DNA from 3 places in the Staphylococcus saccharolyticus genome. Region 1 is predicted to be linked to each of the others. Evidence: predicted binding sites of a transcription regulator. Region 1 holds the regulator's gene; each other region holds the start of a gene.
The links. Region 1 encodes NrdR, which represses ribonucleotide reductase genes. Its sites were predicted from a motif close to AACACNATATATNGTGTT; they were not measured.
Positions count from the first base shown of each region.

Region 2: nrdI (class Ib ribonucleoside-diphosphate reductase assembly flavoprotein NrdI) is a predicted target of NrdR. The motif match lies at 2,072-2,089, and genes of this name have one in related genera.
Region 3: nrdD (anaerobic ribonucleoside-triphosphate reductase) is a predicted target of NrdR. The motif match lies at 5,682-5,699, and genes of this name have one in related genera.

Region 1 covers NZ_UHDZ01000001.1:1,100,755-1,111,452, forward strand. The annotation lists gene icd (NADP-dependent isocitrate dehydrogenase) at 1-281, shown strand, start outside; gene DYE57_RS05420 (response regulator transcription factor) at 573-1,283, shown strand; gene pnpS (two-component system histidine kinase PnpS) at 1,283-2,974, shown strand; gene polA (DNA polymerase I) at 3,189-5,816, shown strand; gene mutM (bifunctional DNA-formamidopyrimidine glycosylase/DNA-(apurinic or apyrimidinic site) lyase) at 5,832-6,704, shown strand; gene coaE (dephospho-CoA kinase) at 6,720-7,331, shown strand; gene gap (type I glyceraldehyde-3-phosphate dehydrogenase) at 7,540-8,565, shown strand; gene nrdR (transcriptional regulator NrdR) at 8,997-9,467, shown strand; gene DYE57_RS05455 (replicative helicase loading/DNA remodeling protein DnaB) at 9,468-10,698, shown strand, end outside.
Region 2 covers NZ_UHDZ01000001.1:1,931,990-1,942,687, reverse strand. The annotation lists gene queF (preQ(1) synthase) at 118-618, opposite strand; gene DYE57_RS09520 (DMT family transporter) at 632-1,498, opposite strand; gene nrdI (class Ib ribonucleoside-diphosphate reductase assembly flavoprotein NrdI) at 2,260-2,658, shown strand; gene nrdE (class 1b ribonucleoside-diphosphate reductase subunit alpha) at 2,621-4,726, shown strand; gene nrdF (class 1b ribonucleoside-diphosphate reductase subunit beta) at 4,844-5,815, shown strand; gene DYE57_RS09500 (ABC transporter permease) at 6,066-7,034, shown strand; partial or broken gene DYE57_RS09495 (iron chelate uptake ABC transporter family permease subunit) at 7,018-7,978, shown strand; partial or broken gene DYE57_RS09490 (iron ABC transporter ATP-binding protein) at 7,975-8,760, shown strand; partial or broken gene DYE57_RS09485 (ferrated catecholamine ABC transporter substrate-binding lipoprotein SstD) at 8,864-9,877, shown strand; partial or broken gene DYE57_RS09480 (CHY zinc finger protein) at 10,033-10,339, opposite strand; gene murB (UDP-N-acetylmuramate dehydrogenase) at 10,362-10,698, opposite strand, start outside.
Region 3 covers NZ_UHDZ01000001.1:337,377-348,074, forward strand. The annotation lists partial or broken gene cobA (uroporphyrinogen-III C-methyltransferase) at 1-529, shown strand, start outside; gene DYE57_RS01450 (NAD(P)-binding protein) at 622-1,233, shown strand; partial or broken gene DYE57_RS01455 (sulfite exporter TauE/SafE family protein) at 1,253-2,081, shown strand; partial or broken gene sat (sulfate adenylyltransferase) at 2,124-3,283, shown strand; partial or broken gene cysC (adenylyl-sulfate kinase) at 3,299-3,898, shown strand; gene DYE57_RS01470 (CHAP domain-containing protein) at 4,263-5,018, shown strand; gene DYE57_RS01475 (hypothetical protein) at 5,217-5,522, shown strand; gene nrdD (anaerobic ribonucleoside-triphosphate reductase) at 5,742-7,592, shown strand; gene nrdG (anaerobic ribonucleoside-triphosphate reductase activating protein) at 7,589-8,122, shown strand; gene DYE57_RS01490 (anaerobic C4-dicarboxylate transporter family protein) at 8,474-9,772, shown strand; gene DYE57_RS01495 (BCCT family transporter) at 10,244-10,698, shown strand, end outside.

The DNA.
Region 1 (10,698 bases):
ATATTAACTATGAAACAGGTCATGCTATTTTTGAAGCAACGCATGGAACAGCACCAAAATATGCAGGGTTAAACAAAGTTAACCCTTCTTCAGAAATCTTAAGTTCTGTATTAATGTTAGAACACTTAGGTTGGCAAGAGGCCGCTGATAAAATAACAGATTCAATTGAAGCAACAATTGCTTCGAAAATCGTTACTTATGACTTTGCACGTTTAATGGACGGTGCTAAAGAAGTTTCAACTTCAGACTTTGCTGATGAACTTATCAAAAATATGAAATAGATATAATTGAACTAGGTTAATAGTATAGAGATACACTTTAATGAGAGAGTGGATAGGCAATCACCTATCTGCTCTTTTTAAAGATTTTGCAAAGTTGTTAGTTATGAATATCTTTTTATCACAAAAGGTGATAGGTTTATTAATGTTAAGACAATATTAAACAAATATACTCTTAATAAAGTATAATTTTATAAGTTTTGTTAAGTTTATGTAAAATTGATATGTAGCTATGTTATTTTTATTTGAATATCAGTTATAATGTAAATGTAATAACAAATTAGGAGGCACACCATGTCACAAAAAGTATTAGTGGTTGATGATGAACAATCAATCGTGACCTTACTAAAATATAATTTAGAAACAGCTGGATACATTGTAGAAGTTGCGTATGATGGCGAAGAAGCATTAAAAAAAGTTGAAGAAGAACAACCTGAACTAATTGTATTAGATGTAATGTTACCTAAAAAAGATGGTATTGAGGTGTGTAAATCAATTCGATCTGATAAAAATTTAGTACCTATTTTAATGCTTACAGCAAAAGATGATGAGTTTGATCGAGTATTAGGACTTGAATTAGGTGCAGATGATTATATGACTAAACCTTTTTCGCCTAGAGAAGTGGTTGCAAGAGTTAAAGCAATTTTAAGACGTTCTAAGTTTGTAAATGAAATCAAAAAAGAAGATACTGATGAAGAAGATATTATTATTGGTTCCATTCGAATCCGTCCTGAATTTTTTGAAGTATATAAGGATGAAGAGTTACTAGAGTTAACACCTAAAGAATTCGAACTATTACTGTATCTTATAGAAAGACAAGGTAGAGTTATTACGAGAGAGCATATGTTGAATTCTGTGTGGAATTATGAATTTGCTGGAGATTCTCGTATTGTAGATGTTCACATCAGTCACTTAAGAGATAAATTGGAAGAGAATCCAAAACAACCTAAATTAATTAAAACTGTACGTGGTTTAGGTTATAAATTGGAGAGACCTAAAGCTTAATGCTAAAGTTTCATCATCGTTTATTATTATTAATTAGTACTATTACAATAATTAGTTTTATTGGTTTAGGTGCAATTATTCATAACACAATTTATCAAACTTTAACTCACAATCAAATCAAAGATTTAAAAAATGAAGCTCAAAATTATGTCAATCTTCTAAATCACAATAAAGGACAAGAAATTAAAAATATAGCTAATACTGAAAAAACTGTTGTAGTGATTAAAGATGAAGATAAAGTTGTTTTCTCTAGCGGTGATAGAGATAAAATTGACAATAGAATTGATAATGAAGCTAATCCTTCTGATTTAATAAATAAGGAAACTAAAATCGGTATGCGATATACCTTTAAAGAACATATCAATAGTAAGATCGTATACATAAGTGGAATTAATGATGAAATTATTAATCTACAAAAAGAAATGTGGAAATATTTATCTATTATAGGTGTTATCGTATTATTTACAGTTTACTTGGCAAGTAGAAGCATCAATCGTACTTATATTAGACCTATTAATGAAGTAACATATGCTACATCTCTTTTAGCGGATGGGTATTATCATGTTCGTGTACCTGAAAGTAATGTTAAAGAGACACGTGCGCTTTTTGTGACTACAAATGAGTTGGCAAGACGTTTGCAAAAGTTATATAACAGCCAAAAAATTCAATCTAATAGATTGAAAACAACGCTTGAAAATATTCCGAGTTCTGTGTTGATGATAGATAAACATGGAGAAATTGTTGTTGCAAATCATGCATATTATGAAGTGTTTAGTCCAGAGCAAAAGGTTGAGAATGAAAGTTATATTGGTTTTATAGATGATAGTATTGAAAAACTAATCATTGAAAGTTTTAGAACTGAAAAAGTGCTTTATGAACAACTAGAGGTTGATATTAATAATGTTCATACCAAATACTTTGATGTTTCTTGTGTGCCTATCTTATCTAAGTCTAAGAAAAAGTTACAGGGCATGGTAGTTGTATTACATGATATTACTAACATACAAAAATTGGAAAATCTTAGAAGAGAGTTTGTAGCAAATGTATCTCATGAATTAAAAACGCCAATTACTTCAATTAAAGGTTTCGCCGAAACGTTAATTGAAGGTGCTAAAAATGATGAACAATCTCTTGATATGTTCTTAAATATTATTTTAAAAGAATCTAATAGAATTGAATCTCTAGTTATGGATTTATTAGATTTATCACATATTGAACAACAAAAAGAAATAGAAACGAGCTATATGAATCTTTCAGAGTTGGCTTATAATATAATTAATAATTTACAGACACAAGCTATTAATAAAAATATTGAAATTGAGTCTGAAATAGAAAAAGATGTGATTATCGAAGCTCATGAGAATAAAGTAGCTCAAGTCATCACGAATTTATTATTTAATGCAATCAATTATTCTTCAGAAGAGAGTAAAGTTATTGTACGTGTGTATAGACAAGCGAAGAGAGTTAATTTAGAAATTCAGGATTATGGCATTGGTATTAGTAAGAATGATCAAAAACATATTTTTGAACGCTTTTACCGAGTTGATAAGGCAAGAAGTAGAGATTCTGGAGGTACTGGATTAGGTTTGTCTATTACAAAGCATATTGTTGAAGCTCATAATGGTCGTATAAGTGTTGATAGTGAACTATGTAAAGGTTCAACATTTAAAGTTACGTTTAATGATAAATAATTATTTTGAGAAAGGCTATATTGTCAAAGTTGACGATGTAGTCTTTTTTCGTTTGCTTAACTGTACTAAGAGTCGTTAAACTCAATATTCGTTAAGCACTAAAAAGTAACACATTAGTTATAACTAATGCGTAACAAGTACTAAACTCGCTGACTCGTTAAGTACTTGTTTATATGCTAAAATGTATGTAAATCTGTTCTGGAGGTTACATATTTTGAATAAATTAGTGTTAATAGATGGTAATAGTTTAAGTTTTAGAGCATTTTATGCTTTACCGCTCCTTTCTAATAAAGCTGGTATTCATACGAATGCTGTATACGGCTTTGCTATGTTACTTGAAAAAATCGTAAAAGAAGAGCAACCCAATCACTTTTTAGTTGCATTTGATGCTGGTAAAACAACTTTCAGACACTCAATATACAGTGAATATAAAGGGGGGCGCCAAAAAACACCATCTGAGTTAAGTGAACAACTTCCGTACATTCGTCAATTATTAGATGCTTATCATATTAAAAGATATGAACTTGAAAATTATGAAGCAGACGATATTATTGGGACTTTAAGTAAAGAAGCAGACGAAGCTGGATTTGAAACCATTATTATTACTGGTGATCGTGACCTAACCCAATTAGCTACTAAAAATATCACAATTTATTACACTAAGAAAGGTGTTACTGATGTTGATCACTATACACCAGAATTTATTGCTGAAAAATATGGTGGATTAGTACCGAAACAAATTATTGATATGAAAGGCCTAATGGGAGATACATCTGATAATATTCCTGGGGTCGCAGGTGTCGGTGAAAAAACGGCTATTAAATTACTTAATCAATTTGGTTCAGTTGAAGGTGTATACGATAATATAGAAGACGTAACTGCTAAGAAATTAAAAGAAAAACTTATTAATAGTAAAGATGACGCGTTGATGAGTAAAGAACTCGCTACAATTAATGTTAATAGTCCAATTCATGTATCACTTGAAGAAACTCAATTAACTAATCAAGATGATAATGATGAAAAAATAGAGCTATTTAAAAAACTTGAATTTAAGCAATTATTATCAGATATAGATGTAGATAGTAAAAATGAAGTAATAGAGAAAACATTTAAAATTGAATCAGATTTTCAATATGTCGATTTTAAAAGTTTAAAACATGCTACAATTCATTTCGAAATTGATGGAACAAATTATCTTAAAGATCGCATCTTAAAGTTTGGACTTTACACTAATCATTTACATATTGTTATCAATGTAGAAGATATCCAAAGTCATCAGGATTTAATTAATTGGTTAGAAAGTAATCAAACATCCAAAATTGTTTATGATGCTAAGAAAACATATATAGTAGCGCATCGTATAGGAATTAACATTGCAAATATTCAATTTGATGTGATGCTCGCAAGTTACATTATAGATCCGTCTCGTTCTATTGACGATGTAAAATCTGTAGTTGCATTATATGGTCAAAATTATGTTAAAGATAATATATCTGTTTATGGAAAAGGAAAAAAATATAAAGTGCCAGAAGATCGTATATTAAATGAACATGTAGCTTCAATAACTGAAGGTATTGCTCTCTCAAAACCAAAGATGGAATCTCAATTAAAAGAATATAATCAAGTAGAACTTTTAGCTTATTTGGAATTACCACTCGCAAAGATTTTAAGCCACATGGAAGAAATTGGTATTTATACTGATGAAAAAGATTTAAAACATATGGAGAATGAAATTCAAGAAAAATTAGATGTACTTATTAAAAATATTCACGAAGCTGCTGGTGAAGAATTTAATATTAACTCTCCAAAACAATTAGGTGTAGTATTGTTCGAAGCCTTGAAATTGCCAGTAATTAAAAAAACGAAAACAGGTTATTCTACTGCGGTTGATGTACTTGAAAAACTTCAAGGTGAACATCCAATTATTGATTATATTTTAGAATATAGACAACTTTCTAAATTACAATCTACTTATGTAGAAGGTTTGCAAAAGGTCATTAGTAAAGATAAGAGAATCCATACACGTTTTAATCAGACTTTAGCGCAAACAGGAAGACTATCAAGCGTTGATCCTAATTTACAAAACATACCTATCCGTTTAGAAGAAGGAAGAAAAATTAGAAAAGCATTTAAACCAACTTCTCAAGATAGTGTAATTTTATCTGCTGATTATTCACAAATTGAATTACGTGTGCTAGCTCATATTACACAAGATGAAAGTTTAAAAGAAGCATTTATACATGGATATGATATTCATACTGCCACAGCAATGAAAGTTTTCAATGTTGAAGCGAATGACGTTGATAGTCTTATGAGAAGACAAGCAAAGGCAGTTAATTTTGGTATAGTATATGGGATAAGTGACTATGGTTTGAGTCAAAGTTTAGGTATTACACGTAAAAAAGCAAAAGCTTTTATTGATGATTATCTAGCTAGTTTTCCTGGTGTTAAGAAATATATGTCAGATATTGTTAAAGATGCAAAAGCACAAGGTTATGTTGAAACGCTTTTACATCGTCGTCGATATATTCCTGATATTATTAGTAGAAACTTTAACTTAAGAAGTTTTGCAGAACGAACCGCCATGAATACGCCTATTCAAGGTAGTGCTGCTGATATTATTAAATTAGCGATGGTTAAATTTAATGAAAAGGTTAAAGATACGAACTATCATGCAAAATTGTTATTACAAGTACATGACGAACTTATATTTGAATTACCAAAATCAGAAGTTGAAGATTTCAGTGAATTTGTAGAAGAAATTATGGAGAATGCACTTGAATTAGATGTACCTTTAAAAGTTGATTCAAGTTATGGATCAACATGGTACGATGCTAAATAAAGAAAGGATAACATCATGCCTGAGTTACCAGAAGTTGAACACGTTAAAAGAGGAATTGAACCTTATGTAAAAAACGAAAAAATTAAGAAAGTTGCCTTTGCTAATAATGTTATTGAAGGAAAAAATAACCATAGGGAAACAATTATTAAAGAAATTGAACTAGATACATTTAAATCATTAACTGAAGGTTATGTCATAAAGGATGTCTTTAGACGTAGTAAATACATTATCTTTTATATTGATAAAGGTAATGATCAAAGAATATTAATAAGCCACTTAGGCATGGCTGGCGGATTCTTTGTAGTGAATCAATTAGAAGATATCGATGTAGTTAACTACCGTAAACATTGGCAAGTTATTTTTGAGTTAGAAAACAATCAAAAATTAATTTATTCGGATATTAGACGATTTGGTGAAATTAGAAATGTTGCAGCTTTTGAAAGCTATCCATCAATTTTAGAAATCGCTCCTGAACCATTTGATGAAGAAGCATTTTCACATTATTTAAGTTGTTTTAATATTAGAAAATATGTAAATAAACCTATCAAACAAGTGATTCTTGATCATCGTGTGATTGCTGGAGCTGGTAATATATATGCCTGTGAAGCATTGTTTAGGGCAGGTATTCGACCTGATAGAAATACTCATACACTCTCTAATCAGGAAAAAGAAATGCTCTTTTATTATGTTCGAGAAGTGTTAGAAGAGGGTATAAAATACGGCGGTACAAGTATATCTAATTATCGACATGCTGATGGAAAAGCTGGAGAAATGCAATTACATCTAAATGTATATAAACAAAAAATCTGTAAAGTATGTGGGCATGAAATTGAGACCAAAGTGATTGCTAGTAGGAACAGTCATTTTTGCCCTATCTGTCAGAAATAAAGGAAGAGTGAAAATATGCCAAAAGTGATTGGTTTAACAGGTGGTATTGCTACTGGCAAATCAACTGTATCAGAATTATTAATAGCATACGGCTTTAAAATCGTGGATGCGGATATCGCATCTCGAGAAGCTGTAAAAAAAGGTTCTAAAGGGCTTGAGCAAATAAAAAAAACATTTGGAGGAGAAGCCATTGATGATAACGGAGAAATGAACCGAAAATATATGGGTGAACTTGTATTTAATCATCCTGAAAAACGCATAGTGTTAAATAATATTGTTCATCCTATTGTTAGAGAACTCATGGAAGAACAAAAAAAATACTATCTTAATCAAGGATTTAATGTTGTAATGGATATTCCACTATTATTTGAAAACGATTTGCAAGATACTGTAGATGAGGTATGGGTAGTATATACTTCTGAAAGTATTCAAATTGATCGGTTAATGGAAAGAAATAATTTAACGCAAGAAGATGCTAAAGCCCGAGTTCTTAGTCAAATTTCTATTGATAAAAAGAGTAGAATGGCCGATTATGTTATAGATAATTTAGGTGATAAACTTGAATTGAAACAGAATTTACAGCAATTACTAGAAAAACAAGGTTATATTAGCTCTATAAATGAATAGATTTAAAAAAGTGTTTGTGTTTACATATTTTCACAAGCACTTTTTCTTTTTAGTTAAAAGGATAATTAAATTTATAATAAGAATAAGTTATATTTAATGATAGTTAAAACTTTTCTTGAAGATACTAAGTAACCGCTTTCAAAAACGAGTAATTATGTTATACTAATTTCGTAAAGTATAACATATAAAAACTCAAGGGGTGCTTTAAATGTCAACGAATATTGCAATTAATGGAATGGGTAGAATTGGAAGAATGGTCTTACGTATAGCTTTAAAAACTAATGATTTAAACGTTGTAGCTATTAATGCAAGCTATCCACCAGAAACAATTGCACATTTAATTAACTATGATACAACTCATGGTACATATGATAAAAAAGTCGAACCAACTGATAATGGTATTAAAGTAGGAGTGCATTTTATTCAATTAGTGTCAGATCGTAATCCTGAAAATTTACTATGGAAAGAATTAGATATCGATATTGTAATCGAAGCAACTGGTAAATTTAATCATGGAGACAAAGCAATTGCTCATATTCATGCTGGAGTAAAAAAAGTCTTGCTTACTGGACCATCTAAAGGTGGTAAAGTTCAAATGATTGTTAAAGGTGTTAATGACGATAAACTCGATGTCAATGAATATGATATATTTAGTAATGCTTCCTGCACCACTAATTGTATAGGTCCAGTTGCTAAAGTTTTAAATGATAAATTTGGCATTGTCAATGGACTTATGACAACTGTTCACGCCATTACTAATGATCAGAAAAATATTGATAATCCCCATAAAGATTTAAGAAGAGCACGTTCTTGTAATGAAAGTATTATCCCTACATCAACAGGTACAGCTAAAGCATTGAAAGAAGTTTTACCTCAAGTAGAAGGTAAACAACATGGCATGGCTTTACGAGTTCCGACTAAAAATGTTTCACTCGTCGATTTAGTTGTTGATTTAGAAAAAAATGTGTCTGTAGAAGAAGTTAATGTAGCATTTAAAAATGCTGGATTAGAAGGCATACTCGATGTTGAATACGCACCATTAGTATCAGTAGATTTTAATACAAATCCAAATTCTGCTATAGTTGATGCACAATCTACTATGGTCATGGGGGATAACAAAGTTAAAGTTATTGCTTGGTATGATAATGAGTGGGGATACTCTAATCGAGTTGTAGAAGTAGCAGAACAAATAGGCCAGCTGATAAATAATAAGGCAACAGCTAAAGCCGTGTAATTAATGATGTGTTCAAGTTAGATTCATATTAATTTTTAATCTATATTTAAATGAACAGAATTTGCGTTAAGACGCTAACAAAATTAAAGACTTTGTTAGCGTTATCTTTTGTTAAAAATTTCTCATTTCACTCTCTAAGTCAATAAACCTATACATAATTTTTATTTACTTAAGAAGACACAGTCATTGTTAACTAATTTAATATTTTATAGCATTTGACAGTTTGAAAACTGTTTTAAAAAATTGATAGATGAATATAATTTGAAATTCTAAATTAAAATCAGAAATTCAACTACTGTGTTTATAAAATATCTGTTTTTATTTTACTGATGTAAATTAATAATAAATAGAGTATAATCAATAGCCTTTCTTTTTTAAGAAGTCTTTTTATAGTATAATTGACGATAATCAAACTTAAGAGGGTGACATAAATGAAATGCCCAAAATGTAATTCGACGCACTCAAGAGTCGTTGATTCTAGACACGCTGATGAAGCAAATGCAATAAGAAGAAGACGTGAATGTGAGAATTGTGGAACACGATTTACCACATTTGAGCATATCGAGGTAAGTCCGCTAATAGTTGTAAAGAAAGATGGAACTCGAGAACAATTTTTAAGAGAAAAAATATTGAATGGTCTTGTAAGATCATGTGAAAAACGTCCGGTAAGATATCAACAACTGGAAGATATAACGAATAAAGTAGAATGGCAACTGAGAGACGAAGGACAAACTGAAATTTCATCAAGAGAAATTGGAGAACATGTGATGAAATTATTAATGCATGTCGATCAAGTTTCGTACGTTAGGTTTGCGTCTGTCTATAAAGAATTTAAAGATGTTGACCAACTATTAGCATCAATGCAAGGTATATTGAATGATAATAAACGGAGTGATTATTAAATGGGTTTACAAGCCTATGAATATGGTTTAAGGCCAAAGGATGGATTTGAGGTCATTAAACATTTCCAATTAACTTCTGAACATTTAGAAATTTTAAATCGCTTGTTCACGCCTTTAATTGGGCTACAATCAATAGGTTTATATCATTTTATGAACCAATTTGTCGATAATGATAATCACATAACACTTACACATTATATCTTTATGAATGAACTAAAGATAAATCTTTTAGATTTTAGAAAGCATATGGATTACCTTGAAGCGATTGGTTTAGTGAAGACATTTGTTAAGCATAACGAAAAGCATACACATTTTGTTTATCAACTTGTTCAACCACCAACGGCTTATCAATTTTTTAATGATCCGATGTTATCAGTATTTCTCTATAGCGAAGTTGAAAAAAATCGTTATCAATCACTTAGGTCTCATTTTGAGAAGGAATATAAAGATTTAGGCAACTATCAACAAACTACTAGAAAGTTTACTGAAGTGTTTAGTGTACCTAGAACTATGGTTAAACAAGATAATTCTTACTTAAAGAAAGTTCAAAATTATAATGGCATTGATTTGTCTAATGAAACTTTTGATTTTGAAATATTGAGAAAAATGCTTAATCATCATTTTATAAGTAACGAAATCATTGATAAGGAAGCTCGGGAACTTATTATTCAACTAGCAACACTTTATGGATTGACAGTTGATGGTATGCGAAATATTATTTTAAACTCAATTACCAGTAATCAAACTTTGTCTTTCGAAGAAATGCGTAAACAAGCTCGTTCTTATTACTTGATTGAACATGAAAATCATTTACCCAAATTACAATTAAATGTTAATCAGGTAAATGATTTTAATGAACAAAACCAAAATCATACTGAAAATTGGTTAACACTTTTAGATGATACGAGTCCTATTGATATGTTAGCAAGTTGGTCTGATTCAGAACCTACTCAATCTCAAAAAAGTATGATTGAAGAACTGATTGAAAGAGAAAAAATGAACTTTGGTGTAATTAATATATTATTACAATTTGTAATGCTTAAAGAGGATATGAAATTACCTAAATCTTATATTTTTGAAATTGCATCAAATTGGAAGAAAAAAGGGATTGAAAATGCAAAACAAGCATATGATTACGCTCTAAAAGTTAATAAACCTAAAAGTTATGATGTTCAAAATAAAAAAGATAGAAAATATCATAGTCGTCAAAAGCAACTTATTTCAAAAGAAA
Region 2 (10,698 bases), 830 kb from region 1:
GCACTATTAATAAAATACGCTTTAACACGACAAAGTGCAACTGTTTTTTTTATGAATAAATAAGGCTAAGCAGAAAAAATCCGCTGACTTTTTCATCAGCGGAGAACGCATTAATGTTTATCGATTATCAATATTTTCAGGGTACATATCGTGATTCATAAGTCGATGTTCAGCCATTTTTTCATACTTAGAGCCAGGACGACCATAGTTAGTATATGGATCAATCGATATGCCACCTCTTGGCGTGAATTTCCCCCAAACTTCTATATAATGTGGATTCATTAAGTTGATAAGATCGTTCATAATAATATTCATACAATCTTCATGAAAATCGCCATGGTTTCTAAAACTAAATAGATAAAGTTTTAAAGATTTAGATTCTATCATCTTTATATTTGGAATATATGAAATATAAATTGTAGCGAAGTCAGGTTGTCCTGTGATAGGGCATAATGATGTGAATTCAGGACAATTGAATTTCACAAAGTAATCATGACCTTGATGTTTATTATCAAAAGTTTCTAATATATTAGGTCTATAGTCAAAGTCATATTGATTATTTTGATTGCCTAATAAGCTGATATCATTTAATTCACCTTTTTGACGTCCTTGTGTCATAATTTTTGCTCCTCTACTTTTGTTTTATAGTTGTTTCTCGTCGTGCCTTTTCAAACATATAATAACTTGCACTAATAATTACTACATATCCTACTGTTGCTAACATATCTGGTGATTCTCCGAAGAGTATGAACCCAAATATTGCCGTGAAAATAATTGAAGCATACGTAAAGATTGAAATATCTTTAGCGGGGGCGAAACTATAAGCAAGTGTAATACCAATTTGGCCAACAGCTGCTGATAATCCTGCACCGAGTAGAAATATAATTTGAGTAGTTGACATAGGTGTAAAGGTAAAGATTGAAAATGGTATAAGTACAATAACAGAAAAGAGTGAGAAATAAAATACGATTGTATATGGTTTTTCACGGGTGCTTAATGCTCTTACACATGTATAAGCAGATGCGGCAAATATACCAGAAAATAATCCTGCAATTGATGGAATGACTGAAGAAGAAAATTCTGGTTTAACGATGAGAAGCATTCCAAATATTGCAATAATCATCGCTGAAATTTGGTATTTATGAACTTTTTCATGTAAAAATATTAAACTTAGGACGATGGTCCAAAATGGATTTAACTTCATTAACGTATCTGCATCACTTAATACCATATGATCAATAGCATAAATATTAAGTAAAACACCTATAAGACCTAGGGTTGAACGTGTAATAAGTAATGGTTGACTACTTAATTTTCCAAACATAGGTTGCTTATATTTATATATATAAAATAATGGTATAAACATGGCTACAAAATTTCTAGCTAGTGATTTTTGAAATACAGGCAGATCTCCAGCTAGTCTGAAAAATACTGACATAAAACTAAAACCTACAGCAGAAATTAAAATAGCAATAATACCTTTTACTTTTGGATTCAATATTATCGCCTCGATCCTATATGATTAACGTAATTATATTAGCATATAAATAAAAGATATGCATAAATCCTTGCAAAGTATCAGGGGAGCAGTTAAAATAAAAACGCGAACAAACGTTCGATTTAAAGTTTACATCTAGAATCATTTAGACTACAATATGAATATTTTATATAAATATAGTTTATTTATAAATAAACGCAGTGGTCTTGTAAATCGCTAATAAACCGTAAATGACTATTTTTGACTAAAAAGCAAGCAAAGAAGCTTGAAAAAAATTTTTTTATTCAGAATAAATGACTTTAATGACGTAGTGATGCACTTTCTAATTAATATCTTCATTTTCGTCATTAATTTTTAACTTTCATTAAACATTTGACTTATGTATAATGAAACACAGAATATAGTATTGATTTTAAAAACCAAACACTATATATAGTGTTTGGTATGAAAATTGATGCTGTAGAATATAATCATTTTAATGCAATATGACACTACATTTGATAATAAATAACTGTAATTGAAGTAAACAGTTACAAAAAATAGAATTTATCATTTGGTGTAATTTAAGTTTTAATCACTATATATTGTCGTTATCTATTTATAGATATAGTATCAAATTCAGACTTTTTTAAAATATTTAAAGGGTTTAGTATATTGAAAAGTCTACACTTCTAAAATAATAGTAGAGCCTTATATTTTAACTGATAATTGGGCACTATTGTTTAACGGTATTGAGAAGGTTGATGAAAGAAGGTGATCCAATGAAAGTAGTATATTATTCATTTTCTGGAAATGTTAGACGTTTTATTCATCGTGCAGAAATTCAAGATACACTAGAAATTACTCAAGATAATTGCACAGAACCAGTTAATGAACCATACATCTTAGTTACTGGCACTATCGGATTTGGTGAAGTGCCACAACCGGTTCAATCTTTTTTGCGTGTAAACCACTCTCAACTACAAGCGGTAGCTGCTAGTGGAAATCGAAATTGGGGACAAAATTTCGCTAAAGCAGGTCATACTATCTCAGAGGACTATCAAGTTCCTTTACTAATGAAATTTGAAGTACAAGGCACAAATAAGGACGTTATTGAATTTAAGGATAAGGTGGGTAATTTCAATGAAAACCATGGAAGAGAAGAAATACAATCATATTGAGCTGAATAATGAAGTTACAAAAAGAAAAGATAATGGCTTCTTTAATTTAGAAAAAGATCAAGAGTCTCTTAAAGTTTATCTTGAAGAAATTCATGATAAAATGATCTACTTTGATGATGAGATTGAAAGACTTCATTATTTAGTAGATAACCATTTCTACTTCGATGTATTTGAAAAGTATAGTGAAGCTGAGTTAAGAGAAATCACTGAGTTTGCTAAGTCCATTCATTTTCGATTTGCTAGCTATATGTCTGCTAGTAAGTTTTACAAAGATTATGCTTTAAAAACGAATGACAAGCGTCAATTTTTAGAGGACTACAACCAACACGTAGCAATTGTTGCACTTTATTTAGCTAATGGTGACATGAAACAAGCCAAACAGTTTATTTCTGCAATGGTTGAACAACGATACCAACCAGCCACACCTACATTTTTAAATGCTGGTAGAGCGAGAAGAGGGGAACTTGTTTCATGTTTCTTATTAGAAGTTGATGATAGTCTAAACTCTATTAACTTTATTGATTCAACAGCTAAACAATTAAGTAAAATTGGTGGCGGTGTTGCTATCAATTTATCTAAACTTCGTGCTCGTGGTGAGGCAATCAAAGGTATTAAAGGTGTTGCTAAAGGAGTATTACCTGTAGCTAAAGCGTTAGAAGGTGGGTTTAGTTATGCAGACCAATTAGGTCAACGTCCAGGTGCTGGGGCAGTCTATTTAAATATTTTCCATTACGATGTTGAAGAATTTTTAGATACTAAAAAAGTAAATGCAGATGAAGAATTACGTTTATCTACAATTTCAACAGGTCTGATTGTTCCTTCAAAATTCTTTGATTTAGCTAAAGAGGGTAAAGAATTCTACATGTTTGCACCGCACACTGTAAAGCAAGAATACGGCGTAACGTTAGATGATATTGATTTAGAAAAGTATTACGAAGATATGGTTGCTAATTCAAATATTGAGAAGAAGAAAAAAGATGCACGTGAAATGTTAAATATGATTGCACAAACTCAATTACAATCAGGATATCCATATCTCATGTTTAAAGATAATGCGAATAAAGTTCATGCAAACTCTAATATTGGTCAAATTAAAATGAGTAATTTGTGTACAGAAATTTTCCAATTACAAGAAACATCAATTATTAATGACTATGGCACTGAAGATGATATTAAACGAGATATTTCTTGTAATTTAGGTTCATTAAATATCGTGAATGTAATGGAATCTGGAAAGTTCAGAGACTCTGTTTATACAGGTATGGATGCACTAACAGTAGTAAGTGATGAAGCTAATATTCAGAATGCTCCAGGCGTTAAAAAGGCAAACAGTGAATTACATTCAGTTGGTTTAGGTGTCATGAATTTGCATGGATATTTAGCTAAAAATAAAATTGGTTATGAATCTGAAGAAGCTAAAGATTTTGTAAATATCTTCTTTATGATGATGAATTATTATTCCATTGAACGTTCAATGGAAATTGCTAAAGAACGTGGAGAAAAATACCAAGGCTTTGACCAATCGGATTATGCTAATGGTAAATATTTTGAATTCTACACTTCTCAGGAATTCCAACCTAAATTTGAAAAGGTATGTCAACTGTTTGATGGATTCTTCATTCCAACATCTAAAGATTGGAGAGAATTACAAGAAAAAGTAGAACATTATGGACTTTATCATGCATATAGACTTGCAATTGCGCCTACACAAAGCATCTCTTATGTCCAAAATGCAACAAGTTCTGTGATGCCAATTGTTGATCAAATCGAACGTCGTACGTATGGTAATGCAGAAACGTTCTATCCTATGCCTTTCTTATCACCAGAAACAATGTGGTATTACAAATCTGCATTTAACACGGATCAAATGAAATTGATTGATTTAGTGTCAACGATTCAAACACATGTTGACCAAGGTATTTCTACCATTCTATATGTGAATTCAGAGATTTCTACACGTGAACTTTCAAGATTATATGTTTATGCTCACTACAAAGGCTTAAAGTCTCTTTACTACACACGTAATAAATTATTAAGTGTTGAAGAATGTACAAGTTGTGCAATTTAATTAAGTTAGTAAAATCAAACTAAAACATTGTGATTTTAACCAATGAGTTCGTTTTTAAATTTTATTGCTCATTGGTTTGAATTCTCTATAACTTACGTATATGACAGGAGGATTTTAATGAAAGCAGTTAACTGGAATACCCAAGAAGATATGACGAATATGTTCTGGCGTCAAAATATCTCACAAATGTGGGTAGAAACAGAATTTAAAGTTTCAAAAGATATAGCAAGTTGGAAAACTTTATCAGATTCTGAAAAAGAAACGTTTAAAAAAGCATTAGCAGGGTTAACAGGTTTAGATACGCATCAAGCAGATGATGGTATGCCATTGATCATGCTCCACACGACAGACTTAAGAAAAAAAGCTGTATATTCGTTTATGGCAATGATGGAACAAATACATGCTAAAAGCTACTCACACATTTTTACCACATTACTTCCATCTAGTGAAACAAACTATTTGTTAGATACATGGGTTATTGAACAACCTCATTTAAAATATAAATCAGATAAAATTATTGAAAATTATCACAAACTTTGGGGTAAAGAAGCGTCGATTTTCGATCAATATATTGCGAGAGTTTCAAGTGTTTTTTTAGAAACCTTCTTGTTCTATTCAGGTTTCTATTATCCCCTTTATCTTGCGGGTCAAGGTAAAATGACTACATCTGGTGAGATTATACGTAAAATTCTATTATTAGATGAGTCTATTCACGGTGTATTTACTGGTTTAGATGCACAAAGTTTACGTAATGAATTATCCGAAAGTGAAAAGCAAAAAGCTGATCAAGAAATGTATAAGTTATTAAACGAACTTTACGATAATGAAGTTTCTTATACTCACTTATTGTATGATGATATTGGTCTAACTGAAGATGTTCTAAACTATGTATGTTATAATGGTAATAAAGCATTATCAAACTTAGGATTTGAACCATATTTCGAAGAACGTGAACTTAATCCTATTATTGAAAATGCATTGGACACATCTACTAAGAATCATGACTTCTTCTCAGTCAAAGGTGATGGCTATACGTTAGCGCTAAACGTTGAGGCTTTACAAGACGAAGACTTTATCTTTGATAAATAGATGACATTCATTTAAAAGGAGATTCCTATTAAAATTGATAGGAGTCTTCTTTTTGTGTGAAATGTTATAAATATGAATAACAGCCATGTATTACGAATGGTTATATATAAATACTTATTAAAGAAATTTCAAAAAACATGAAAAGATATTGTAAAAAGATAGTATTATCTATAATATTAATGATAATCATTATCATTTAAGTTAGGTTATTACCTTCCGCATCAATCATATTTAGCAAGGAGAATGACTAATGAAATTTATATTTAAAGGTTATGCCTTATTTATTTTATTAGTGATTTTAATTGTTGTCTCTTTATTTATAGGGGTGAGTCAGCTCTCTATATTAGATATTTTCCTTTTAAATGATGAGCAAAAGAATATTTTGTTCTCAAGCGGTATCCCTAGAACGGTTAGTATCCTCCTTTCAGGAAGTTTACTCGCTTTAGCAGGATTAATTATGCAACAGATGATGCAAAATAAATTTGTAAGTCCAACCACAGCTGGCACTATAGAATGGGCGAAATTAGGTATTTTAATGTCACTTTTATTCTTTCCAAATGGTCACATTTTAATCAAATTATTGTTTGCTGTTGCTTTAGGTATTATTGGAACGTTTTTATTTGTCCGATTAATTAATCTTATACGTGTAAAAGAAGTCATTTTTGTTCCACTCTTAGGTATTATGATTGGTGGAATTGTATCCAGCTTTACCACATTTGTAGCGTTGAGAACAAATGCCTTACAAAGTATTGGGAACTGGTTAACTGGTAACTTTGCCATTATAACGAGTAGTCGTTATGAAGTGTTGTATCTCACTATCTCTTTACTTATTCTAGCGTTTATTTTTGCAAATCATTTTACAATTGCAGGTATGGGAAAAGACTTTAGTCATAACTTGGGTGTAAGTTATGAAAAAATCATTAATATCGCGTTATTTATAACAGCAATGCTAACAGCTTTAGTAGTTGTTACAGTGGGGACTTTACCATTTTTAGGTTTAATTGTACCGAATATTATCTCTATTTATAGAGGTGATCATTTAAAAAATACATTACCACACATGTTTGGTACGATTTTTGTTTTAATTGCTGATATTATTGGCAGAATAATTGTTTATCCTTATGAGATTAATATTGGATTAACGATAGGAGTATTTGGCACAATTATTTTCCTAATCTTGCTAATGAAAGGTAGGAAAAATTATGCTAATGAGCTCTAACAAAAAAATAAGTATGCTAGTCGTTATTGCAATTTGTATGGCTATATTTTATTTGTTAGTAGGTTTAGATTTTAATATATTTGAATATCAATTCCAAAGTCGTTTAAAAAAATTCATTCTTATTCTAATTGGTAGGTGCAACGATAGGAACCTCAGTAGTTATTTTTCAATCTATTACTACAAACAGATTATTAACACCTTCTATTATGGGACTCGATTCAGTATATTTATTTGTCAAAGTGTTACCCATTTTTTTATTAGGTGAGCAAGCAACCGTAGTCACAAACATCTATCTTAATTTTTTAATAACTTTGATTGCAATGGTGTTATTTTCATTACTATTATTTCAAGTCATATTTAAACTTGGTCACTTTTCAGTTTATTTTATACTATTAGTCGGCGTGATATTAGGAACATTCTTCCGTAGTATTACAAGTTTTTTCCAACTCATAATGAACCCGGAATCTTTCTTAGCGGTTCAAAATGTCATGTTTGCTAGTTTTGATGCATCAAATTCTAATTTAGTAATTGTATTAGGCATCTTGTTAGTGGTTTTAATTGCTGTAACAATTGTACTTCGTCCTTATTTAGATGTGCTTTTATTAGGAAGAGCGCAGGCGATTAATTTAGGTGTATCTTATAAAAATATGATGCGGTTATTACTTATTTTGGTTGCTTTACTTGTCTCTATATTTACTGCATTAATAGGTCCTGTAACATTTCTTGGTTTATTAACAGTCAACTTAGCACACGAATTTATGAAGACGTATGAACACAAATTTATTTTACCGGCAACAATATTATTCAGCTGGATTAGTTTATATATGGCACAGTGGGTAATTGAAAATCTATTTGAAGCAACAACTGAATTCAGTTTGATAGTGGATTTAGTTGGTGGTAGTTACTTCATTTACTTACTTGTTAAAAGGAGAAGTGCAAATTGATTCAAATTCAAAATTTAGACAAAATGATAGACAATAAACCTATTTTAAGAGATATTAGCGTTGATATTGAAAAGGGAAAACGGAATTCATTAATAGGACCTAATGGTGCTGTTAAAAATACATTATTATTTGCTATTAGTCGTTTATGTAACTATGAAAACGGCGCAATTTCGATTGAAGGCAAAGTACTTTCAGATTATAAAACTGATGATTTGGCTAAAAAATTAAGTATTTTAAAGCAATCCAATCACACTGAAATGAATATTACTATTGAGCAATTGGTTAACTTTGGTCGTTTTCCATATTCAAAAGGTCGAATGAAGAAAGAAGACTACGACAAAGTAGAGTATGCTCTAGATTTATTACAACCGCAAGAAATTAAAAGTCGTAATATAAAAACACTATCTGGAGGGCAGTGACAGCGTGCATATATTGCTATGACGATAGCACAAGATACTGATTATATATTATTTGATGAACCTTTAAATAATTTAGATATGAAACATTCAGTACAAATAATGCAAACGTTACGAGATTTGTGTCGTAAATGAAATAAAACAATCATTATTGTATTACACGATGTTAATTTTGCTTCTTATTATTCAGACAATATTGTCGCGCTTAAACAAGGTGAAACAGTCAAAGCTGATGTTAAAGATAATGTTATTCAGCCTGACATATTGAAAAAATTATATGAAATGGAAGTTCGTGTAGAAGAGATAATAGGACAACGTATTTGTCTTTATTATGATGAAGCTACTTTTGACTCAGTTGAGTTTTAGATATTTAGACGTATAGTCAAAGGGGTGATACATACAAAAGATAAAAAGAAAAGTTTAAATGTAACTTTGCATTTAGGTCAAGTTTTATTAAGGAGTAGTACGAATTAATAAAACTGTCTTATTTTTATTATTATCTTTAGTTTTAAGTTTTATCTGCTTGTAGTAATAGTTTGAATAAAAATGGTTTAGATTCTAAATATCAAAATAGTGATTCAAGAGATACTGTAAAAATCAAGAATAATTTTGAAGCAAGCGGTAAAGAACGTGATGGTAGTGATGCTAAAGAAATATGTAATACTGTCAAAATTCCAAAGAATCCTAAAAATGCCGTAGTATTAGATTATGGTGCACTTGATGTGTTAAAAGAATTAGGTGTTGCAAATAAAGTAAAAGGTTTGCCAAAAGGAGAAAATAATCAATCTTTGCCTAAATTTTTAGATGAGTTTAAAGATTATAAGTATATCAATACAGGGAATTTAAAAGAAGTGAACTTTGATAGAATTGCGTCAGCTAAAGTGGAAGTTATCTTCATTTCAGGAAGAACAGCTAATCAAAAAAATTTAGATGAATTTAAAAAAGCTGCAAAAAATGCCAAAGTAGTATATGTAGGTGCAAGTGAAGATAACTTAGTTAATTATATGAAAAGAAATACAGAGAATTTAGATAAAATCTATGACAAAGAAGATAAAGCCAAAAAGATTTCTGAAATGAAAGATAAAACTAAAAGCTTTGATAAGAAAGTAATGTACTTATTGGTAAATGAAGGTGAATTATCAACGTATGGCCCAGGAGGAGACGATTTGGTGGTTTATTATTTGACTTATTAGGGTTTAAACCTGCTGATAAAAAGGTAAGCAATAGTCCGCATGGTCAAAACATAAATAATGAATATATTAACAAACAAAATTCGGATGTTATATTAGCTATGGATCGTGGTTCAGTTGTAGGTGGTAAATCAACAATTAATCAAGTTCTAAAAAATAAAGTTATTAAAAATGTATAAGCAATTAGAAGTAAAAATGTTTATGAATTAGATCCAAAACTATGGTACTTCTCTTCGGGTTCTTCAACAACTACTATCAAACAAATTAATGAATTCAATAAAGTAATTCATTAATTTGAAAAATAATTTTATAAAAAGAGAAAATAAGATTGAACGAAAGTTTTAAATAAGTGAATGGACCATTGATATAAAAAGAGCTACTAAACTGATTTTTTATGAAATTCAGTTTAGTAGCTATCATACTATAATAAACGTATCAGCATATTTTTCTATACTTCGAAGTATAAATGGTAGTGAAAATTTACATCTACTATTAAATTGGGCTCCACAGGGTGGGCATCTTTCGAACATCATATAATCATAAATACTCATTTCATACTGACACATAATAGCCTTTTCATCAAATTCATCTTCAGCCCATCTTTGTATTGGATGAGACTTATGTTCATTGTGACATTTATAACAAGGATAATATTTATTACAGCATTTGAATTTGATAGCTATAATATCTGAAGGTGAATGGTAATGTTTACATATAGTATCTTTATCAATGAATGAACCATATACCTTTGCCATAAGAAGTACCTCCTTGATGAGATTAGTCTTTAGGATGTTCACCAATAATGCGTACTTCTGTGTTTAACTCCACATCGAATTTTTCTTTCACTGTTTTTTGTACGTGATGAATTAAGTTTTCATAATCTGTGGCAGTACCATTATCGACATTAACCATAAAACCAGCATGTTTAGTTGATACCTCCACCCCACCAATTCGATGTCCTTGTAAATCAGAATCTTGGATTAGCTTACCTGCAAAGTGACCTGGTGGTCGTTGGAATACACTACCACAAGATGGGAATTCCAAAGGCTGTTTAGATTCACGACGTTTTGTTAAATCGTCCATTTTAGCTTGTATATCCTTTAGTTGTCCAGGT
Region 3 (10,698 bases), 760 kb from region 1:
GTCTTAAAGGTGGGGATCCATTCGTCTTTGGTCGTGGGGGAGAAGAAGCGGAAGTATTAGCAAGTAATAAGATTCCTTTTGAAATTGTACCTGGCATTACGTCGGGGATAGCAGCACCGGCTTATGCTGGTATTCCAGTGACTCACCGAGATTATAGTTCATCAGTTGCCTTTGTGACTGCAGTCAATAAACTAGGAATGGACAAAGATAGATATTGGGAACATCTGGCAAATGGTCCTGAAACATTATGTGTTTATATGGGAGTGAAACGTCTTCCTGAAATTTGTGAATTATTGATGCACCATGGACGTTCAGAAGTGAACCAGTAGCACTTGTACACATGGGAACATCTCAACAACAGATTACTGTAGTTGGCACACTGAATTCAATCTTAGATAAAACGCATCATATTAAAAATCCGGCTATGATTGTTATAGGGGAAGTTGTAAAAATGAGAGAAAACATAAACTGGTTTACAGAGCAAACGATAGAATCTGAAGTGACGTTAACTCAGATAACATCTACCTAGTTGACTAGAATTAAGAGTTACCATGTATTGAGTTATTTATGTGAAGGATTATGAAATAATAGATAAAGTAACAAATATAGGAGGAGATCATCGTGAATATACCATTAATGGTTGATTTAACTAAAAAAAAGATAATCATCGTCGGGGGAGGAAAAATTGCAACTCGCCGTGTTCAAACATTGTTAGATTATACGAATAATATTCACGTGATTAGTCCAACTATTACAGAAACAATAGAAAAGTTAGTAAAGACTGGACGTATTTCTTACTCGGAAAAATGTTTTGAGTCTAAAGATATTGAAAAAGCAGATTTAGTGATTGCAGCTACAAATCTTGAAATGGTTAATAATCAAGTTAGATTATCAGTGCCAAGCCATGCATTATTTAATCATGCCGGACGTGCTGAGTTGGGAAATATCACTTTTCCAAATGTTTTTAAAAGAGATAGATTAACAATCAGTGTTTCTACTGGAGGGGTAAGTCCTAAATTAGGGCAGCGTATTATTAAAAGTTTAGAAGATACTTATACAGAAGATTATGCAGACTATGTTCAGTTTTTATATGAAAGTAGAAAGTACATTAAAGCACTCAAAATAGGGCCATCTGATAAACAAGCGTTACTTGAAGACATTTTATCAGACACATATTTAGATGAGAAGAAGCAACATGTATTCATCCGATGGCTTAAATCACAAGTCAAATGAAGAACGGGGCATTTAATATATGCGCAAAGTGTTAATTTTTGCAATCGCAGGATTCTTAGCTCAACTTGTAGATGGATCTCTAGGAATGGGATCTGGCGCTTCATCATCATCTATTTTATTAACTTATGGTATAGCACCAGCAATTGTATCTGCTACGTTTCACTTTTCAGAAATTGCGATTACAGCTGCTTCAGGTACGTCGCATTGGAAATTTGAAAATGTACATAAATCTACCATGTTAAAGCTTGCTATACTAGGTTCAATTAGTGCTTTTATAGGAGCGGGTGTTTTAACTTTTATTCATGGTGATTATATCAATTTTTATTCAAACGTGCACATGAGCATCATACACATGTAGGTGATTTAAATAGTTTCAAAGTGATTCCTCAAGGAGCAATTGCAGGATTTTAGATGCAATCGAAGGTGGTGGTTGGGGACCTGTAAATACACCACTTTTACTTTCAAGTAAAAAGATTCAACCTCGCTATGCTATTGGTATAGTATCAGCAAGTGAATTTTTTGTAACATCTTCGGCAGCAATTAGTTTTATTATCTTTTTAGGGTTAACTCAAATCAATTGGTTTGCTGTCATAGCGTTAAGTTTATGTGGCATGGTTGCTGCGCCTATATCCGCTTATTTAGTTAAGATTTTACCAATTAATATTTTGGCTATTTGTGTAGGTGGTTTAATTATTTTTACAAATAGTAATGCGTTACTGAGTTATTTTGTTCATGATGCAACCATTTCAAATACAATAAGAAGCATTATATTGGTAGCAATTACTGTTTTACTCGTTGTTCAGATGATTCGAAACAAGAAATTGTCTTTTTCTTACAAGAAAAACTGAGTAAACAAATATAATTAATTGGATAAAGGAGCTTTTGAGATAATGTCTAATAATGAAGAAGTAATCAACTATACAATTCAACCACATGGAGGCGAACTAATTAATCGCGTTATTGATGGCGAACAAAGAGAACGATTGATTGAAGAGGCGGCTGCGTACAAATCAATTACTTTAAATCCGTGGGAGATTTTTGATTTAGAACTTTATCGGTATTGGTGGATTCAGTCCTTTAACTGGATTTTTGAGTGAAGCATATTACACTAAAGTGGTCGAAGAAGCCCATTTAGAAAACGGATTAGTATGGAGTATTCCAATCACTTTACCTGTAACTGAAGATGAGGCAGATCAACTTAACATTGGTGATAACGTTGCTTTATATGGTGAAGATGGTAAGTTGTACGGAACGCTTAAATTAGAAGAAAAATATACCTATGATAAAGAAAAAGAAGCAAGATTAGTCTATGGAATAACTGAAGATGAGCACCCAGGTGTCAAGAAAGTTTATGAAAAAGGGAATATTTATTTAGCTGGACCTATCCAATTACTAAACCGTCGACACATGATGAATTCTCGGAATATCATTTAAATCCTTTAGAGACAAGACAGTTATTCCATGATTTAGGATGGAAGACAGTCGTAGGATTCCAAACTCGAAATCCTGTTCATCGTGCACATGCATACATTCAAAAATCAGCACTAGAAATCGTAGACGGTTTATTGTTAAATCCTCTTGTAGGTGAGACTAAATCAGATGATATACCTGCTGATGTTCGTATGAAAAGTTATGAAGTAATACTTAAACATTATTATCCAAAAGAGCGAGCACGATTAGTTATTTATCCGGCAGCTATGCGCTATGCTGGACCACGTGAAGCCATTTTACATGCAACAGTTTGTAAAAATTATGGTTGTACACACTTTATAGTTTGACGTGATCACGTTGGTGTAGGCGATTACTATGGCACATATGAAACTCAAGAATTGATATCTCAATTTGAAGATGAATTAGAAATTCAAATTTTATTGTGAGGCATGTGGTAATATGGCAACAGCTAAAACATGTCCGCATGATGCGTCTCAACACTTACATTTAAGTGGTACAAAAGTGAGAGAAAAGTTGCGTAATTGTGAATTCATTACCAACGAAATTTTCTAGACTAGAAGTTGCTGAAGTTCTTATCAAAGGATTACGAGGTAAATAAGAGAGGAGTGTAAATATGAGTAAATCTAATAATATTACTTGGCATGACTCTGAAATAACAAAGGAAGAACGACAACAACAAAACGGTCATAAGAGTGCAGTGATTTGGTTTACAGGATTATCGGTTTCCGGTAAATCGACGGTTTCCGTTGCGTTAGAGAAAGTACTATTTAATCTAGGTAAGTAAACATACCGTTTAGATGGCGACAATATACGTCACGAGTTAAATAAGAATCTTGGTTTTAGTCCTGAAGATCGTTCGGAAAATATTCGACGTATTGGAGAAGTAGCTAAACTGATGGTCGATGCAGGCGCGTTGACTATTACTGCTTTCATTTCTCCCTATAAAGAAGATCGTGATAATGTTAGAGTACTTTTTAAAGAAGATGAATTTATAGAAGTCTACACGAAGTGTAGTGTTGAAGAATGTGAGAAAAGAGACCCTAAAGGTTTATATAAAAAGGCAAGAGCAGGAGAGATACCTGAATTTACAGGTATTAGTGCACCATATGAAGCGCCTGAACATCCTGAAATTGTTATAGGTACTGAAAATCAGACCATTGATCAGTCAGTTGAACAAATTATTCAATATCTTAAAAGTCATCAATATCTCTAGTATTTAATGTAGAACGTGTGTAGCTTTTGAAGTTGCACACTTTTTTTGCGTTATACATTTATTTTTTTCTTATAAATTGTCAGATAAATTACAATCTATGAAATAGCTATATTGAATATCACACTTTAAAAATTATCATCACAGTATTTTAGTTAATGTCATAAATTCAGTTGTTTTTTACAAGCTACGTCACATTATTATGATTCATTTACAAAGTATTAACATTCCCCAAAAAAGGTTGTGTATCTGTTAGAGTGAGTCTTGTCGTTAATTAACGAGAAAAAACTAAAGTAAGTTTAAGATTCAATTGAAGGTAGCCACGAGATAGTTAAAAGTTTTATTCACTATTAGGAGGATATTAATTATGAAAAAGATCGCTACAGCTACAATCGCTACAGCAGGTATCGCAACTTTAGGATTTATGCAACATGATGCAGATGCAGCAGAAAATAATAATGGATATAACCCTAACGATCCATATTCTTATAGCTACACTTATACAATCGATCAACAAGGTAATTATCATTACCAATGGCAAGGTAACTGGAGTCCAGACCAAGCTCAACAAGGATATAATTATTCATATGGTAACCAAGGGACTCAAAACTATCGTTCATATCACAATTACAACACAAACAATAATTATCAAAATCAATTATATACATCAAACAACAACCGCGGTGGCTTAAGTGCAAGTTACTCAACTTCAGACAGAAATGTTAAGGTTACTACGCAATCTGCACCATCTACAAAAGCTAAAAGTCAATCTTCAGTAGCATTCTCAGGTCAAGCGTCTTCAGGTTCAAACCTATATACTTCAGGTCAATGTACATATTATGTATATGACAAAGTTGGCGGTAAAATTGGTTCAACTTGGGGTAATGCAAATAACTGGGCTAACGCAGCTACAAAAGATGGCTACACTGTAAATAATACACCTAAAAAAGGTGCAGTGATGCAAACTTCACAAGGTGCATTTGGACACGTTGCTTACGTTGAAAGTGTTAGTAGCAATGGTTCAGTTAAAGTATCTGAAATGAACTATAATGGTGGTCCTGGTGTTGTATCAACACGTACAATTTCAGCAAGCCAAGCTAAATCATATAACTATATCTCATAATTAGATGAGTATGTTATGTCACGAATCGGTATATGTTCGTGACTTTTTTTATCTTTTTATAGACTTGCTAACTACATAAAATAAGATAGTTATTAGCTATACTGTGATTGAAATGCTATAGAAAAGGGAACATACATACTAAGAGAGAAAAGTATTAATGAACTCTTAACAGAGTGACTTAAAGGATGGTGACAAATAATGGCATTTAATATTTGGATGTGGATTTTGCTCGCATTAATTATCATCGTAACCATTGCAGTTATACTCATATTAACCGTAGGATCTGTTTTAGAAGAGCGGTCTTACGATCATCGTTCTGAAACTGAAAAACGGCAAAATACAGAAAAAAATCTTGAAATGGCAAACGATCACACAGATGAAGATGATGAAGTTGATTCTATCGTTAATAATCAACCTAAAGAAATGAAGTCCCATATTAAGAAAAAGAACTTACAAGATGCTCATAGCCATGATTATCATGTCACTCATGATGATTCTAAGTAACATATTTAAATTAATAATAGACAACCTTTAACCCTTAATGTTTGAAAAGACAGTTAAGGGTTTTTATATTGTTTACAACAATATGCATAAAATACATAGAGTTCACTAAACGTTAAAAATCTTTATGACATTTTAGTTAACGACATGCTTATTCATTGTAATACTATATATAGTGTTTTATTTTAAAATTAGATACTATATATAGCGAAGGGTGATGAAATGACTACTTTAGAAACATCGATAACACGATTAATAACGAAAGATCCAACGATATTAAACGAAAACGCAAATAAAGATAGTAATACATTTTCAACAATGAGAGATTTAACTGCAGGTACGGTATCTAGATCATATGCACTTGAACATTTACTTCCTAAGAATGTTGCGCAAGCACATCAATCTGGAGATATTCATTTTCATGATTTAGATTATCATCCATTTCAGCCATTGACGAATTGTTGTTTAATAGATGCTAAAGATATGTTAGAACAAGGATTTGAAATTGGAAATGCTCATGTAACAACTCCAAAATCAATTCAAACAGCGTCAGCTCAACTTGTACAAATTATTGCTAATGTTTCTAGTAGCCAGTACGGTGGATGTACTGTAGACCGCGTAGATGAATTGCTTAGTACATATGCAAAAATTAACGAACAACATCATAGAGAAATGGCCAAAGCATTCGTTCAAACTGACAAACTTGAAGAATACGTTGATACACAAGTGACAAAAGATATTGGTGATGCCATTGAGAGTTTAGAGTACGAAATTAATACACTTTATACATCAAATGGGCAGACACCATTCGTTACATTAGGATTAGGGCTTGGTACAGATAAATTGAGTCGTAAAATCCAACAAGCTATTTTACATACAAGAATTAAAGGTCTAGGTAAAGAACGTATGACTGCGATTTTCCCTAAACTTGTTTTTTCAATAAAAAAAGGGGTTAACTTTAGTCCGGAAGATCCTAATTATGATATTAAGCAACTTGCATTAGAATGTTCAACTAAACGTATGTATCCAGATATTTTAAATTATAATAAGCTTGTTGAACTTTTAGGTGATTTTAAAGCGCCGATGGGTTGTCGTTCGTTTTTACCTAGTTGGATGAATAATGATGGAGAATTTGAAAATAATGGTCGTTGTAATCTTGGCGTTGTAACTTTGAATGTACCGAGAATTGCTATTGAATCAAATGGAGACATGGAACAATTCTGGAATATTTTTGAACAACGAATGGAATTAATGCACGACGCTTTAGTTTATCGTATAGAAAGACTTTGTGATGCTATTCCAGATAATGCGCCAATTCTTTATAAAAGTGGGGCATTTAAAAATAAACTTGATTCAGAAGATAAGGTGGAATCTTTATTTACAAATCAACGTGCTACGATTTCAATGGGGTATATAGGATTGTATGAAGCAGCAACAATGTTTTATGGTCCAGATTGGGAACAAAATCCAGAAGCTAAAACATTCACATTAGATATTTTAAGAGAAATGAAACAGTATCAAGTCGCATGGACCAAACAATATGATATTTGGTTTAGTATATACAGTACTCCGAGTGAATCATTGACGGATAGATTTTGTCGTTTGGATAAAGAACGTTTTGGTGCTATCCCAGATATTACAGATAAAGGCTACTACCAAAGTTCATTCCACTATGATGTACGCAAGGATGTAACGCCATTCGAGAAATTAGACTTTGAAAAGGATTATCCATATTATGCAAGTGGCGGATTCATACATTATTGTGAATATCCAAAGTTAAATCACAATTTAAAAGCCTTAGAAGCGGTTTGGGATTATTCTTACGATAAGGTTGGCTATCTAGGTACAAATATTCCTATTGACCATTGTTATCGTTGTGATTACGATGGTGACTTTGAAACAACTGCTAATGGATATAGATGTCCACATTGTGGCAATGCAGATCCTAAAACAGTTGATGTCGTTAAACGTACGTGTGGCTATCTAGGCAATCCAGTTCAAAGACCTGTAATAGAAGGTCGTCAAAAAGAAATTTGTGCCAGAGTAAAACATATGAAGGAACCTCGTTCATGAGTATTTTAGAAATTAAGAAGGGGCAAAACCATATCGCTAAAATTGAAAGTCAAAGTTTTGTTGATGGCGAAGGGGTACGATGTAGCGTGTATGTTTCAGGCTGTCCTTTTCAGTGTGAAAAATGTTATAACGTCAAAGCACAAAACTTTAAATATGGAGCGTCGTTTCAAGAGGAAATGATTAAAGAAATCTTAGGTAATTGTGCACCTTCATATATCGCTGGTTTAAGTATTTTAGGCGGAGAACCATTTTGTAATTTAACCATTACTCTTAAATTAGCGCATACGTTTAGACAGCGTTTTGGACATAGTAAGACGCTTTGGATATGGACAGGATTTTTATATGAATATTTAAAAAATCAAACCGATGAACGTAAGGAATTATTAAATCTAACTGATGTGTTAGTAGACGGCATGTTTATACATCATTTATATCGTCCTAACCTTCCATATAAAGGATCACTTAACCAACGAGTGATTAATGTAAGGGACTCTTTACAACAAAATCATCTTATCGAATATGTATCCTGAGAATAAATAAGAATAGATGTTGCATTTTTAACTGTCGACAAGGTTAATCACCTTGTGAGCAGTTTTTTCGCTATACTGTATGGGGTTAAAAAAGATAGCAATCATTATGATATATTAAGCGTAGATGAATCGTTACTTTTAGAAATTAAATAAATCTCCAAGTAGCGAATTTAAAGCCTCACTACTTTTTTAAAAATTATGAATGAAATGTATCAATTTGAAGACTGAAAAGTGACAATAGTTAAACATTGTAAAAAGTATAATAAATAATATTCCACGTATATATATACTTTTTACATCTTTAAGTGATAATGGTAAAAAATTGATTGGTAAAAGTAAGGAGATCCTTTCATGTTATTGTTTATCATAGAAATCATCATTATGATTCTAACGATATTATTAGGACTAAGAACAGCTGGAGCACTTGGATGTGGGATTTTCGCCATCGTAGCTCAGCTTATTATGATATTTGTTTTCCAATTACCTCCAGGTTCAGCCCCTGTTACGGCAGTATTAATCATCCTATCCATCGGCATTGCAGGTGGTACTTTACAAGCCACTGGTGGTATCGATTATTTAGTTTATATCGCATCTCGTGTGATTGAACGTTTTCCAAAATCGATTATATTTATTGCACCAATGATTGTGTTTTTATTTGTTTTTGGAATCGGTACAGCTAATATTGCGTTGTCATTGGAACCTATTATTGCTAAAACTGCGCAAAAAGCCCGTATTCAACCTAAACGTGCATTAACAGCATCAGTGTTAACAGCTAATTTAGCTTTATTATGTAGTCCCGCTGCTTCAGCTACAGCTTACATTATTTCAGTACTAGCCGGTTATGAGATTTCAATGGGCAAATATTTAAGTATTGTGTTGCCAACTGCATTGATTAGCATGGTCATGCTTAGCGTTTTTTGTACATTTGTTGGACGGAAAGAGAAGGTATACGATGAATCTGAGCGATTAGTCCAGATGCCAGAAGTAGAAATTGAAAATGAATTTTCTACGAAAGTCAAACTGGGCGTAATGGCATTTATCTTATGTGTATTAGGTATTTTAACTTTTGGAATTTTTCCAAACCTAATGCCTCAATTTAATGTTGGGAGCAAGGTTGTTAAAGTTGAGATGACAGAAATTGTACAATTCTTTATGTATTTAAGTGCTGCGGTTAATCTATTATTAATCAAAATTAATACATCGGATATTTTATCATCCAATATTACGCAATCAGCAATGGGGGCTTTATTCGCAGTTCTTGGTCCAGGTTGGTTAGGTGCGACAATTTTTAATGCGCCACATAATCTAAAAATATTAAAAACCGATATTGGCCATATTGTAAGTGAAGTTCCGTGGTTAGTCATTATATTAGTTTCTGTTGTAGCGATGATTGTTATTTCACAAACTGCCACTGCCTCAATTATGGTTCCTATCGTTATGAGTATTGGTATTCTGCCTATTTATTTTGTAGCGATGGTACAGACTTTGAATGTGAATTTTGTCATACCCGCTCAACCTACCTTATTATTTGCAGTAGAATTAGACGAAACAGGACGCACTAGACCGACAAGCTTTATTATTCCTGGTTTCTTTGTAATAACAGTGTCAGTTATTACTGGATTTATTATTAAAACCATTCTAGGTTACTAGCATATTTATAAATTTAATTAAAATCACCATGTGTTTGGTATTGCAGTTGTCAACTTTACTTTTAAAGTTATGGCTTGCAACCAAAAACAGGTGGTTTTTTAAAATGAATTTGATATTTCAATTTTAAAAATGAGTGTCTTAAGCTTACAGCAATGTTGAAATCTAAAGAGGGTATTATATAACTTTTTGGAAATACATAAATATTCTATATTTATGTATAAAAATCCAATCGCAATTCAATGTAAAGTTCGTTCATTTTGTTAAATTTTAATTTAACACTATTGTCATGGCAATTTTAGATGTATATCTAATTGTCTTAAATTATATAAATATTCACTTATGACTTCTAAAATATTTGTATGGAATTTGCATTATTATTAAAAGTTCGTTATTGTCATTTTTGTGAATCAATAAAAATTGAACGTAATACAACAAAAAGATTCATAAAAAATAATATTAGGGGGATCACATTTGAAAAAGGAAAAAGTTATGGACTGGATGACTTTCATAGGCGTGGTCATTGTGTTACTTTTTGCCGTTATACCTATGATGGTTTTTCCAAAAGCAAGTGAAACAATCATTACTGATATTAATAGTGCCATTACTAATTCAATTGGTTCGATTTACTTATTTATGGGGCTAGCAATATTTTGTTTCGTACTATACATAGCATTTGGTAAGTATGGGAATGTCACTTTAGGAAGAGCGAGTGACAAACCTGAGTTTAATAATTTTACATGGGCAGCTATGTTATTTTGTGCTGGTATCGGTTCAGATATTTTATATTGGGGTGTGATTGAATGGGCATTCTATTATCAAGTACCTCCTAATGGAGCGAAGGCAATGTCTGATGAAGCACTTCAATACGCGACCCAATATGGGATGTTCCATTGGGGACCAATTGCCTGGGCAATATATGTACTTCC